One region of the Amycolatopsis thailandensis genome, then DNA from elsewhere that is predicted to be linked to it. Evidence: riboswitches for the same ligand, from Rfam matches in the RefSeq annotation. Region 1 holds a riboswitch; the other holds the start of a gene.
What was found. A riboswitch is a leader RNA that binds a small molecule or an ion and turns the genes downstream of it on or off. The one in region 1 is predicted to bind cobalamin.
Positions count from the first base shown of each region.

Region 2: it holds a riboswitch for cobalamin, as region 1 does, so the genes downstream of both, ACFWMR_RS09185 (CoA-acylating methylmalonate-semialdehyde dehydrogenase) here and metE (5-methyltetrahydropteroyltriglutamate--homocysteine S-methyltransferase) in region 1, are expected to answer to the same signal.

Region 1 covers NZ_JBHXJK010000026.1:41,105-46,854, reverse strand. The annotation lists gene ACFWMR_RS13175 (ribonucleoside-diphosphate reductase subunit alpha) at 1-80, shown strand, start outside; gene ACFWMR_RS13170 (ribonucleotide-diphosphate reductase subunit beta) at 147-1,235, shown strand; gene ACFWMR_RS13165 (ketopantoate reductase family protein) at 1,296-2,258, opposite strand; gene ACFWMR_RS13160 (TetR/AcrR family transcriptional regulator) at 2,349-2,912, shown strand; cobalamin riboswitch at 2,956-3,176, shown strand; gene metE (5-methyltetrahydropteroyltriglutamate--homocysteine S-methyltransferase) at 3,278-5,551, shown strand; gene ACFWMR_RS13150 (cytochrome P450) at 5,693-5,750, shown strand, end outside.
Region 2 covers NZ_JBHXJK010000016.1:84,073-89,822, forward strand. The annotation lists gene mmsB (3-hydroxyisobutyrate dehydrogenase) at 1-364, opposite strand, end outside; gene ACFWMR_RS09175 (enoyl-CoA hydratase/isomerase family protein) at 361-1,389, opposite strand; gene ACFWMR_RS09180 (acyl-CoA dehydrogenase family protein) at 1,386-2,525, opposite strand; gene ACFWMR_RS09185 (CoA-acylating methylmalonate-semialdehyde dehydrogenase) at 2,533-4,032, opposite strand; cobalamin riboswitch at 4,190-4,375, opposite strand; gene ACFWMR_RS09190 (short-chain fatty acyl-CoA regulator family protein) at 4,401-5,750, opposite strand, start outside.

The sequences.
Region 1 (5,750 bases):
AGGTCTCGGACGTCGACTTCGTCGCCACCGACGGCGCCGCCTGCCGGATCGACGACCCGGACTGCGAAGCCTGCCAGTAAGACATCCTCGTGAGTGGTAAGGACGGTTAGAACCGTCCTTACCACTCACGACCCCCCACTCGTGAAGTGAGCCGCTCTATGACCACCTTTGACGCTTCCACCGACGCCACCGGTCTCGGTGAGATCGAAGTCGGCGCCGCCCGCATCAACGTCGACGACAAGCGGATGATCAACGCCCGCGCCGACGTCAACCAGCTGCTGCCGATGAAGTACACCTGGGCGTGGGAGAAGTACCTCGCCGGCTGCAACAACCACTGGATGCCGACCGAGGTCGCCATGCAGGCCGACATCGCGCTGTGGAAGTCGCCCGACGGCCTCACCGAGGACGAGCGCACCATGCTCAAGCGCAACCTGGGCTTCTTCGCCACCGCGGAGTCGCTGGTGGCCAACAACATCGTGCTCGCGGTGTACCGCCAGATCACCAACCCCGAATGCCGCCAGTACCTGCTGCGCCAGGCGTTCGAGGAGGCCGTGCACACGCACACCTTCCAGTACATCTGCGAGAGCCTCGGCCTGGTCGAGGGCGAGCTGTTCAACATGTACCGCGAAGTCCCCTCCATCTCGGAGAAGGACGCGTGGGCGCTCAAGTACACGCAGAACCTGGAGAACCCGGACTTCGAGACCGGCACCCCCGAGGCCGACCAGAACTTCCTGCGTGACCTGGTCGCGTTCTACGTGATCTTCGAGGGCATGTGGTTCTACACCGGTTTCGCGCAGATCCTGTCGCTCGGCCGCCGGAACAAGATGATCGGCATCGCCGAGCAGTACCAGTACATCCTGCGCGACGAGTCGATCCACCTGAACTTCGGCATCGACTGCATCAACCAGATCAAGATCGAGAACCCGCACCTGTGGACCGACGAGTTCCAGGCGGAGATCCGCGGCATGCTGACCGAGGCCTGCGAGCTCGAGGTCGCCTACGCCCGCGACACCATGCCGCGCGGCATGCTGGGCCTCTCGGCCGAGCTGATCGAGCAGTACATGCACTTCATCACCGACCGCCGCGCCCAGCAGATCGGTCTCCAGCCGATCTTCGGCGAGACGGAGAACCCGTTCCCGTGGATGTCGGAGGCGATGGACCTGAAGAAGGAGAAGAACTTCTTCGAGACCCGCGTCATCGAGTACCAGTCCGGTGGCGCCCTCGACTGGGACTGACCGTCCGTCCGTAGTACATGAAGGCCCCCTTCCTTGCGCCTAGGTACAGGAAGGGGGCCTTCATGTACTTGCGGGGCCTCGGGCGAAGTGCGGTTCCGCCGCTTCCAACCGCGGCACCGGGACGCCCAATCGGCGCGCTTCTGCCAAGGTGTCCCGGCAGACTTCACGCGGCTCCTCGGCGTCGGGATCGGAGTGCGCCGTGATGCTCACGCGCGCCGGCGCGACATGAGCGGTCAGCCAGGCGAGAACGGGGGCCGTCAGCCAGGTGGGCGCCCGGAACGGCAGCAAACCGACCCGATGACGTCGCAGGTCGAGTCCGCGCGCCTCGAGAAGCGGCAGTAGTTCACGGCCGTTCAGCAACCCCTCGCGCAAGTCGCTCCTCGACCCGGCCAGCCGGGACAGGGAACCCAGCCGCAGGCCTTGCGAGAGCAGGCCCGCGTCCGACGCGAAATGGACCCACAGCCAGCCGCGGAAGTCGGGGCGCTCCTTGATCCGGAGCCCGGCCTCGCGAAACGCCTGGCGCACGGCTCGCTCCCGATCGGTCGGGGGCCGGTCGAGGGTGCCGAAGACGACCGACGGCATCAGCATCCCGCGGAGCACGCCGTCCGCGTCGAAACCGCCACCGGCCTGGGGAAAGCCCCAGGCGATGCGGTCGAGAGGGAGCGGGCCGATCGCGGCCGCCGGCTCGGTCCAGACGTTGCCGAAGACCAGCACCGTGGCCCGGCCGACACGCGGGGCCAGGAAAGCCGTCGCCTCCGGCAGGCGGTGGTGCGAAACGCTGAGCACGATCAGGTCGAAGTCGTGGTCCGGCTCCAGCGTTTCGCGGAGGCGCACCGGCCACTTCTCGACGACACGCTGCCCCCATATCCGGCGCCGCGTGTCGAACAGGTCGAGGTCCACCGAGTCCCCGTACGTCGCCGCGCGGCCCGGCCGGACGTAGAACTCGACGTCATGTCCCGCCTTCCGCAGGGCCCAGCCGTAGATGGTGGCGATCACGCCTCGGCCGAACATCAGGATCTTCAAGCTGGACCTCACGGGGTACGATCGATTTGGAGATTATCTCCACTTTCGAAAATATGGAGATGCTCTCCACTTGTCAACGCGAGGGAGCGCATGACCGCCGACAAGCCGCTGCGGGCCGACGCCCGGCGCAAGCGCGAGGCCCTCCTCGCGAAGGCCCGGGAGATCTTCCAGGCCGGATGCTTCTTCGATCTGCGCTTCGACGACTTCGCCTGCCTGGCAGGCGTGGGCACGGGCACGCTCTATCGCCACTTCCCCACCAGGGAGGCGCTGGCCGAGGCGGTCTACCACGGGGAAGTCGCCGCGCTGTGCGACCGCGCCCGACAGCTCCAGGCCACCCTTCCCCCGGCGGAAGCCTTGGCGACCTTCCTTCGCGACATGGTCGACCACCTAGGCGCCCATGCCGGCCTGGCCAGGACGCTGGCCACCCTCATGGCCGACCGTTCGGGCGCCCTCGCCGAGGGCAGCCGGGCGCTGGAGGAGGCGGTCACCGCCCTCGTGGCCGACGCGGTGCGGGACGGCGCCGTTCGCGACGACGTGGACGCCGGTGCCGTGATGATGGCGCTGCACGGGATCGGTGCGGCCCATGACCGCCCCGAGTGGCGGGCCGAGGCCGACGGCGTCATCACCCTCGTGCTGGACGGGCTGCGCCGGTGACAGACTTTTCTCACATTCCAGCGACCCCGTAGCGGGCCTGAGTACGCTCCGGAGTGCTACTGGTTCGCCCGGCCCTCCAGGCCGGTCGAGGTAACAGGGAACCCGGTGAGAATCCGGGACTGCCCCGCAGCGGTATGTGGGAACGAAAGCCGTCACCGTGCGAGACACGGTAAAGCACTGGGTATGGCACCCGGGAAGCGACGGCCGGTAGGAGCGAGTACGTCGCCCACGAGTCCGAAGACCTGCCCGTGGTACGCGCGCCGACGGCGTGCGTGAGTCCGGGCCTCGTGGGATGGGCACGACCGAACGGCGGTCACTCCTGCGCGCGCTCCGGGCTCCGACGACAAGCTCGCGAGGAGAGAGCTGTGACCGAAATCGGCACGACAGTGCTGGGCTACCCCCGGATCGGACCGGACCGGGAACTCAAGCGTTCACTCGAACGCTATTGGGCGGGCAAGATCGACGAGGCCGAACTGCTGGACACCGGCCGCGCGCTGCGCACCCGCACCTGGCGGGAACTCAAGGACGCGGGGCTGGATTCCGTCCCGTCCAACACGTTCTCCCACTACGACCAGGTGCTCGACACCGCCGAGCTGTTCGGGGCGCTGCCGGAACGCTTCACGACGCTCGGTCTTTCGCCACTCGACACCTACTTCGCCGCCGCCCGCGGGGTTCAGGACGCGCCGGCGATGGAGATGACGAAGTGGTTCGACACGAACTACCACTACATCGTCCCCGAACTCGGCCCGGACACGACGTTCTCGCTCACCGGCGCGAAGCCGCTGGACGAGTACCGCGAGGCCCGCGCGATCGGCGTCGAGACGCGGCCGGTGCTGGTGGGCCCGGTGACGTTCCTGCTGCTCGCGAAGGCGGCCGAGAGCGCCCCGGAGGGCTTCCGCCCGCTGGACCTGCTCGACAACCTCCTCGACGACTACGTCGAGCTGCTGCGGCGCCTGCATGACGAAGGCGTCGAGTGGGTCCAGTTCGACGAGCCCGCGTTCGCGGGAGATCGCACCGAGCAGGAACTCAACGCCCTCATCCGCGCCTATCACCGGCTCGCGAAAGCGACCGCGCGGCCGAAGATCCTGGTCGCCGGGTACTTCGGCGGCCTCGGCCGCGGTCTCGGCGTGCTGGCCCGCTCCCCGATCGACGCGGTCGCTGTCGACCTGGTCACCGACGAGTCCTTTGTGGACGCCGTCGCGGCCGAACCCGCCTTGCGCGACAAGGAGGTCCTGGCCGGGGTCGTGGACGGGCGCAACGTCTGGCGCACCGACCCGGCCCGCGCGCTCAGCCGGGCGGCGACGCTGCTCGGCACCGCGAAGTCGGTCAGCGTCTCGACGTCGTGCTCCCTGCTGCACGTGCCTTACGACGTCGAAAGGGAGGACGGACTCCACCCGCGCCTGAAGGGCTGGCTCGCCTTCGCCAAGCAGAAGGTCGACGAGGTCGTCCTGCTCGGCCGCGCGTTGAAAGAGGACGGCGTCGATCTCGAAGCCGCCCGTGCCGTGGTCGCGGACCGCGCCACCGCGGCCGACCTGACCGACGCGGGCGTGCGTGCCCGGCTGGAGGCGCTGCGGCCGGACGACACCGTCCGCTCCCCCTACGCTCAGCGCGCGGCGGCACAGCAGGCCGCGCTGGAGCTGCCGCCGTTGCCGAGCACGACGATCGGCTCGTTCCCGCAGACCACCGAGGTCCGCAAGGCCCGGGCCGCGCACAAGGCGGGTTCGCTGGACGACGCGGGCTACGAGGCCGCGATGAAGGCGGAGATCGAGCACGTCATCCGGCTACAGGAGGACCTGGGCCTGGACGTGCTGGTGCACGGCGAACCCGAGCGCAACGACATGGTGCAGTACTTCGCCGAGCGGCTCGCCGGGTTCGCGGCCACCGACTTCGGCTGGGTGCAGTCCTACGGTTCGCGGTGTGTGCGGCCACCGATCCTGTACGGCGACGTCTCCCGTCCGGAGCCGATGACCGTCGAGTGGGCCCGCTACGCGCAGAGCCTGACCTCGAAGCCCGTCAAGGGGATGCTGACCGGGCCGGTGACGATCCTGGCGTGGTCGTTCGTCCGCGACGACCAGCCACTGGGCGAGACCGCCCGCCAGGTGGCGCTGGCCATCCGCGACGAGGTGCACGACCTGCAAGCGGCGGGCATCCGCGTCATCCAGGTCGATGAACCGGCGCTGCGGGAACTGCTCCCCCTGCGTGCCGCGGCGCACGAGGCGTACTTCGCCTGGGCGGTTTCGTCGTTCCGGCTGGCGACGTCCGGGATCTCCGACGCGACACAGATCCACACGCACATGTGCTATTCGGAGTTCGGTGAGGTGGTCAAGGCGATCGACGCGCTGGACGCCGACGTCACCAGCATCGAGGCCGCGCGGTCGAAGATGGAGGTCGTCACCGACCTCGGCTCGGCGGGCTTCGGCCGCGGCGTCGGGCCGGGTGTCTACGACATCCACTCGCCGCGCGTCCCCGACGTCGACGAGGTCAGCGGGCTGTTGCGGACCGCCGTCGGCGCCGTGCCCGCCGAGCGGATCTGGGTCAATCCGGACTGCGGTCTGAAGACCCGCGGTTACGCCGAGGTCGAACCGGCCCTGCGGAACCTGGTCGCGGCCGCCCGGGCGGTCCGGGCCGAGCTGGGCTGATCTGTCAGGAAAGGGTCTTTCAAGACGAAAAACGTCTTGAAAGACCCTTTCCTGACACTCGGGGCGGCTCCCTCCCCCAGGGTATTGTCAGGACGTCAACAAGGGTGCGATGGTGGAGCGGTAGCCGGTCTCAACGGGGAGATGGTCACCATGGCGAACACCGTCGAAAGGGTCACCGGGGCGCTGCGCGAGCGGGTTC
Region 2 (5,750 bases), on a different contig from region 1:
CTTCGGCGCCGACCACCCCGCCGGACACCGGTGCGTCGACGGCGCGGTGACCGGCCGCGGTCACCAGTTCGGCCGCTTGGCGGGCATCGGCGACGTCGATGGTGGAGCAGTCGACGAACAGCGTCCCGGGCCGCGCGGACGGCAGGATCTCCCGGTAGCAGTCGAGGACGTGCTTGCCGCTGGGCAGCATCGTGACGACGACGTCCGCCGCCGCGACGGCCGCGCTCGCGCTGTCGAACCTGGCCACGCCCTCGGAACGCGCGCCGGGAGCCGGATCGTAGCCATGGACGGTCTCACCGGACTTGACCAGGTTGGCGGCCATCGGACCACCCATGTTGCCCAGGCCGAGGAAGGCGATCGTCATCGGGCCACCCACTCTGCGTCGCCGAGATCGGCGAAGTAGGCGTCGACCAGATCTTTGTCTACTTCGGACAGAGTGGCGGGGGACCACTTCGGGGAGCGGTCCTTGTCGATGATCTGCGCCCGGATGCCTTCGGCGAACTCGGCGGAGGCGAGCGCGCGGGTCGAGATCCGGAACTCCTGCGCCAGCACGGCTTCCAGGTCGGGCAGCGCCGCGGCGCTGCGGAGCGCCCGCAGGGTCACCTTCAGCGAGGTGGGCGACTTCGCCTCGATCTCCTTGGCGGCGGTGGCGGCCGCGTCACCACCGGCGTGGAGCCGGGTCAGGATCTCCTCGACGGTGTCGGCCGCGTAGCAGCGGTCGATCCAGTCGGCGTCCTCGGCCAGCGCGCTCGGCGGCGCGGGTTCGGCGATCAGCTCCAGCGCGGTGTCCGGGGTCCGGGACGCGAGCGCGTCGAGCAGGTCCGGGATCTTCTCGCTGGAGACGAAGTGATCGGCGAGTCCACAGTGGATCGCATCGGCACCCGAGATCGATCCGGCGGTGAGGGCGATATGCGTGCCGAGTTCACCGGGCGTCCGGGACAGCAGGTACGTGCCGCCGACGTCGGGGACGAAGCCGATGCCGGTCTCGGGCATGCCCACGCGGGAACGTTCGGTGACGATCCGGTGGCTGCCGTGCGCGGAGACGCCGACCCCGCCACCCATCACGAGCCCGTCCATGAGCGCGAGGTACGGCTTGGGGTAGCGCGAGATCAGCGCGTTCAACCGGTACTCGTCGGCCCAGAACTTCAGCGACGCGGTGCCGCCGGTGCGAGCGTCTTCGTAGATGGCGCGGATGTCGCCGCCCGCGCAGAGCCCGCGGTCGCCGGCGCCGTCGATCAGCACGGCGCGGACCGCCGGGTCGGAGCGCCACGCTTCGAGGTGGTCGAGCATGGCGAGGACCATGTCGTGGTTCAGCGAGTTCAGCGCCCGCGGCCGGTTCAGCGTGATCCGGCCGATTCCACTGTGGACGAGGAATCCGACGTCGTTCACGAAGCCTCCTGCAGCATCCGGCGCGAGATGATCACGCGCATGATTTCATTGGTCCCTTCGAGGATCTGATGCACCCGCAGGTCGCGGACGATCTTCTCCAGCCCGTACTCGGCGAGATAGCCGTAACCGCCGTGCAGTTGCAGCGCCTGGTTGGCCACTTCGAACCCGGTGTCGGTGCAGAAGCGTTTGGCCATCGCCGAAAGCTGGGTCGCGGTGTCCTCGCCGTGGTCGAGGGCGTCCGCGGCCCGCCAGAGCAGGGTGCGGGCGGCCTCGAGATCGGTGCGCATGTCGGCCAGCCGGAACTGCAACGCCTGCTTCTCGGACAGCTTCTCGCCGAACGCCGAACGCTCCGACAGATGCCGGACGGCCATCCCGAGCGCGGCCTCGGCGCCGCCGAGGGAACAGGCCGAGATGTTGAGCCTGCCGCCGTCCAACGCGGACATCGCGACCCGGAAGCCGGAGCCCTCTCCACCGAGGAGCGCGGAAGCCGGGACTCGGGCGCCTTCGAAGATCACCTGCCGGGTGGGCTGGGCGTTCCAGCCCATCTTGATTTCGTTGGGACCGAAGGAAACGCCGGGCGTGTCCCGTTCGACGATGAACGCCGAGATCCCGCGCGCGCCGGGGCCGCCGGTGCGGGCGAGCACGACGTGGACGTCCGACGTGCCCGCGCCGGAGATGAACTGCTTGACCCCGTCGAGCACGTATTCGTCGCCGTCGCGGCGGGCACGAGTGGAGAGCGCGGCCGCGTCGGAACCCGCGTCCGGTTCGGTCAGGCAGTAGCTGCCGAGGGCGTCCATAGTGGACAGGCGAGGCAGGTATCGGTGGCGCTGGGAGTCGTCACCGAACTTGTCGATCATGGTCGCGACCATGTTGTGAATGGAGATGTACGCGGCCAGCGACGGGCAGCCGGTGGCGAGTGCCTCGAAGACGAGGACGCCGTCGAGCCGTCCGAGAGCGGAGCCTCCGAGCTCTTCGGGCAGGTAGACGCCGCCCATGCCCAGCTGGGCGGCCTTGCGCAGGACGTCGACCGGGAAATGCTTGGCCTGGTCCCATTCGATCGCGTGCGGGGCGAGGTGTTCCGCGGCGAACTCCGCCGCGGTCTCGCGCAGGGCGCGCTGTTCGTCGGTCAGTCTCATCGTGGCCTCAGCTCATCGTCGGGATGACGAAGCTGGCGCCTTCCTTGGTGCCGGAAGGCCAGCGCGAAGTGACTGTCTTGGTCTTGGTGTAGAAGCGGATCGAGTCCGGTCCGTGCTGGTTGAGATCGCCGAAGCCGGAGCGCTTCCAGCCGCCGAAGGTGTGGTAGGCGATCGGCACCGGGATAGGCACGTTGACCCCGACCATGCCGGTGTTCACGCGCGAGGTGAAGTCGCGGGCGGTGTCACCGTCACGGGTGAAGATCGCGACGCCGTTGCCGTACTCGTGCTCGCTGGGCAGCCGGAGTGCCTCTTCGTAGTCGGCGGCGCGGACGATCGACAGGACCGGACCGAAGATCTCCTCGCGGTAGATCCGCATGTCAGCGGTGACGTGGTCGAACAGGCAGCCGCCGAGGAAGAAGCCGTTCTCGTGACCGTCCACAGTGGTCCCGCGGCCGTCGACGAGCAGTTTCGCCCCTTCGGCGACGCCGACGTCGATGTAGTCGCGGACACGCTGGACGGCCTCGGCGGTCACCAGCGGCCCGAAGTCGGCCGTCTCGTCGAGCGAGGCGCCGACCTTCAATGTCTTGACCCGCTCGGTCAGCCGGGCGGCCAGCGCGTCGGCGGTGGCCTCGCCGACCGGGACGGCGACAGAGATCGCCATGCAGCGTTCGCCGGCGGAGCCGTAACCGGCGCCGATCAGCGCGTCGACGACCTGGTCGAGGTCGGCGTCCGGCATCACGATCAGGTGGTTCTTGGCGCCGCCGAAGCACTGCGCGCGTTTCCCGTGCGCGGCGGCGGTCGTGTAGATGTACTCGGCGATCGACGACGAGCCGACGAAGCCGACGGCTTCGACGCGGGGATCGGTCAGCAGCGCGTCGACGGCCTCCTTGTCGCCGTTGACCACGTTGAACACACCCGGCGGCAGACCGGCTTCGAGGAAGAGCTCGGCCAGCCGCAGCGGGACCGACGGATCGCGTTCGGACGGCTTGAGCACGAAGGCGTTCCCGCAGGCGATCGCCGGGGCGGCCTTCCACAGCGGGATCATCGCGGGGAAGTTGAACGGAGTGATCCCGGCGACCACGCCGAGCGGCTGCCGCATCGAGTAGACGTCGATGCCGGTGCCCGCGCTGTCGCTGTATTCGCCTTTGAGCAGGTGCGGGATGCCGATGGCGAACTCGACCACTTCGAGACCACGCTGGATGTCACCGCGCGCGTCGGGGACGGTCTTGCCGTGCTCGGAGGCGAGCAACCGGGCGAGGGAGTCCTCTTCGGCGCGGACGAGGTCGACGAATTTCATCAGCACCCGGGCCCGCTTCTGCGGGTTCCAGCGGGCCCAGTCGAGCTGGGCCTGCGCCGCGTCGGAGACCACATCGGAGACCTCGGCGGCCGAGGCGAGCGGGACCCGGGCCTGGACGGCGCCGGTGCTGGGGTCGAAGACGTCGGCGAACCGGCCGGACGTGCCCGGTACCGGCTTGCCGCCGACGAAGTGACTGAGTTCGGTGCTCATGGATGCCCTTTCCGAAAGTGCGCAGGACGGAGCCGCCCGGGACCGCGATCGGCGGCCGGGCAGGGGAGTACGACGACTTACCGCCGGGGTGGTGGCGGGTCGGCGACTTTCGCGCAGGCAGGAAGAATCCGCATGCGTTCAGCTCCATCCTCGTGGACGAACACGGACATCTGCGGCCGGTATCCTGGCTCCCGGATCCGCGGCGGCTCCGGCCTTCCCGGCTCGCGCCAGTGGCCTTCTCTGCGGGAGCGCCGCTCCCCGGTCACAGTGGCGGGACCGCGCCGGATTCTCACCGGCTTCCCTGCACCGCAGACCTGTGGACACCATAAAGTAGGAAGTCCGACTATGTCGAGGTTGTGGCGTAGGCCTCAGCCGAGCGGTGGATACGGCAGCAGACTGGACGAATGCTCGTCGACCCGCATCGGCTTCCCGATCGCCGGGAAGGCGCGCTGTGGGCAGGCGGGCCGCTCGCAGACCTTGCAGCCCATCCCGATCGGGGTGACGGCCGCGCCGGTGCCGAGCGCGAGGCCGTCGGAGTAGACGAGCCGCTTGGCGTGCCGGAGTTCGCATCCGAGCCCGATCGCGAACGTCTTGCCGGGGTCACCGTGCCCGCCCGCGGCGCGGGAGACGGTGCGGGCGAGCCAGAAGTACTTTTTGCCGTCCGGGAGTTCGGCGATCTGGGTGAGGATCCGGCCCGGTGACCCGAAAGCCTCGTAGACGATCCACAGTGGACACGAGCCGCCGACACGGGAGAAGTGGAAACCGGTGGCGGACTGGCGTTTCGAGATGTTGCCCGCACGATCGACCCGGACGAACGAGAACGGCACGCCGCGTGTTCCCGGACGCTGCAAAGTGGACAGCCGATGGCAGACCGTCTCGAAACCGACGCCGAAGTGGTCGGACAGCCGGGTGATGTCGTAGCGATACCGCTCCGCCGCGCCGAGGAACACGCGGTACGGCAGCACGACAGCGCCCGCGAAGTAGTTGGCCAGGCCGATCCGCGCGAGCCGCCTCGCGGTGTCGCCGCTGAACTTCCCGTCTTCGACGAGCCGGTCGATCACCTCGCCCGCTTCCAACAGCGCCAGTTCCGACGCGAGCCGGAACGCGGCCTGGCCGGGGCGCAGCGCGGGGGAGAGCCGCAGGGTTTTGCGGCGTGGGTCGAAGTGGTGCTGGTCGGGGCCGAGGGATTCGGCGGTGACCTTGACGCCGTGGCGCTCCAGCAGGCCGGTCGCCAGTCCACTTCGGACCTCGCCCGGGTGGAGCCGCAGTTCCGCGGCGAGCTTCTCGGCTGGGGCGTCGAGTTCGGCGACATGGTTGCGGCGCAGGTAGAACCAGTCGCGGATCTCCTCGTGCGGCTGCTGCGCCGTCGAGCGGTCCAGTCCTTGCTCGGTCACCAGGGTGGCGACGTTCTCCACCGCCTCCCGGTAACGGCGATGCAGCGCGACGAGAGTCCGCGCCACCTCGGGCAGCGTGGTGGTCAGCGCGTCGACCTCGCCGGCGGAGATCGCACCGCTGACGGTGTTGTCGTCGAACACTTCGCGTACGTCGGCGATCAGCCGTGCGGTGTCGCGGGCGGCGAAGAACTCCGTGTCGACGCCGAAGGTCTCGGTGAGCTTGAGCAGCACCGGCAGGGTGAGCGGCCGGCCGTTGTGTTCGAGCTGGTTGACATAGCTCGGCGAGATCTCCAGCAGTCTGGCCAGCTCGGATTGGGTCATGGA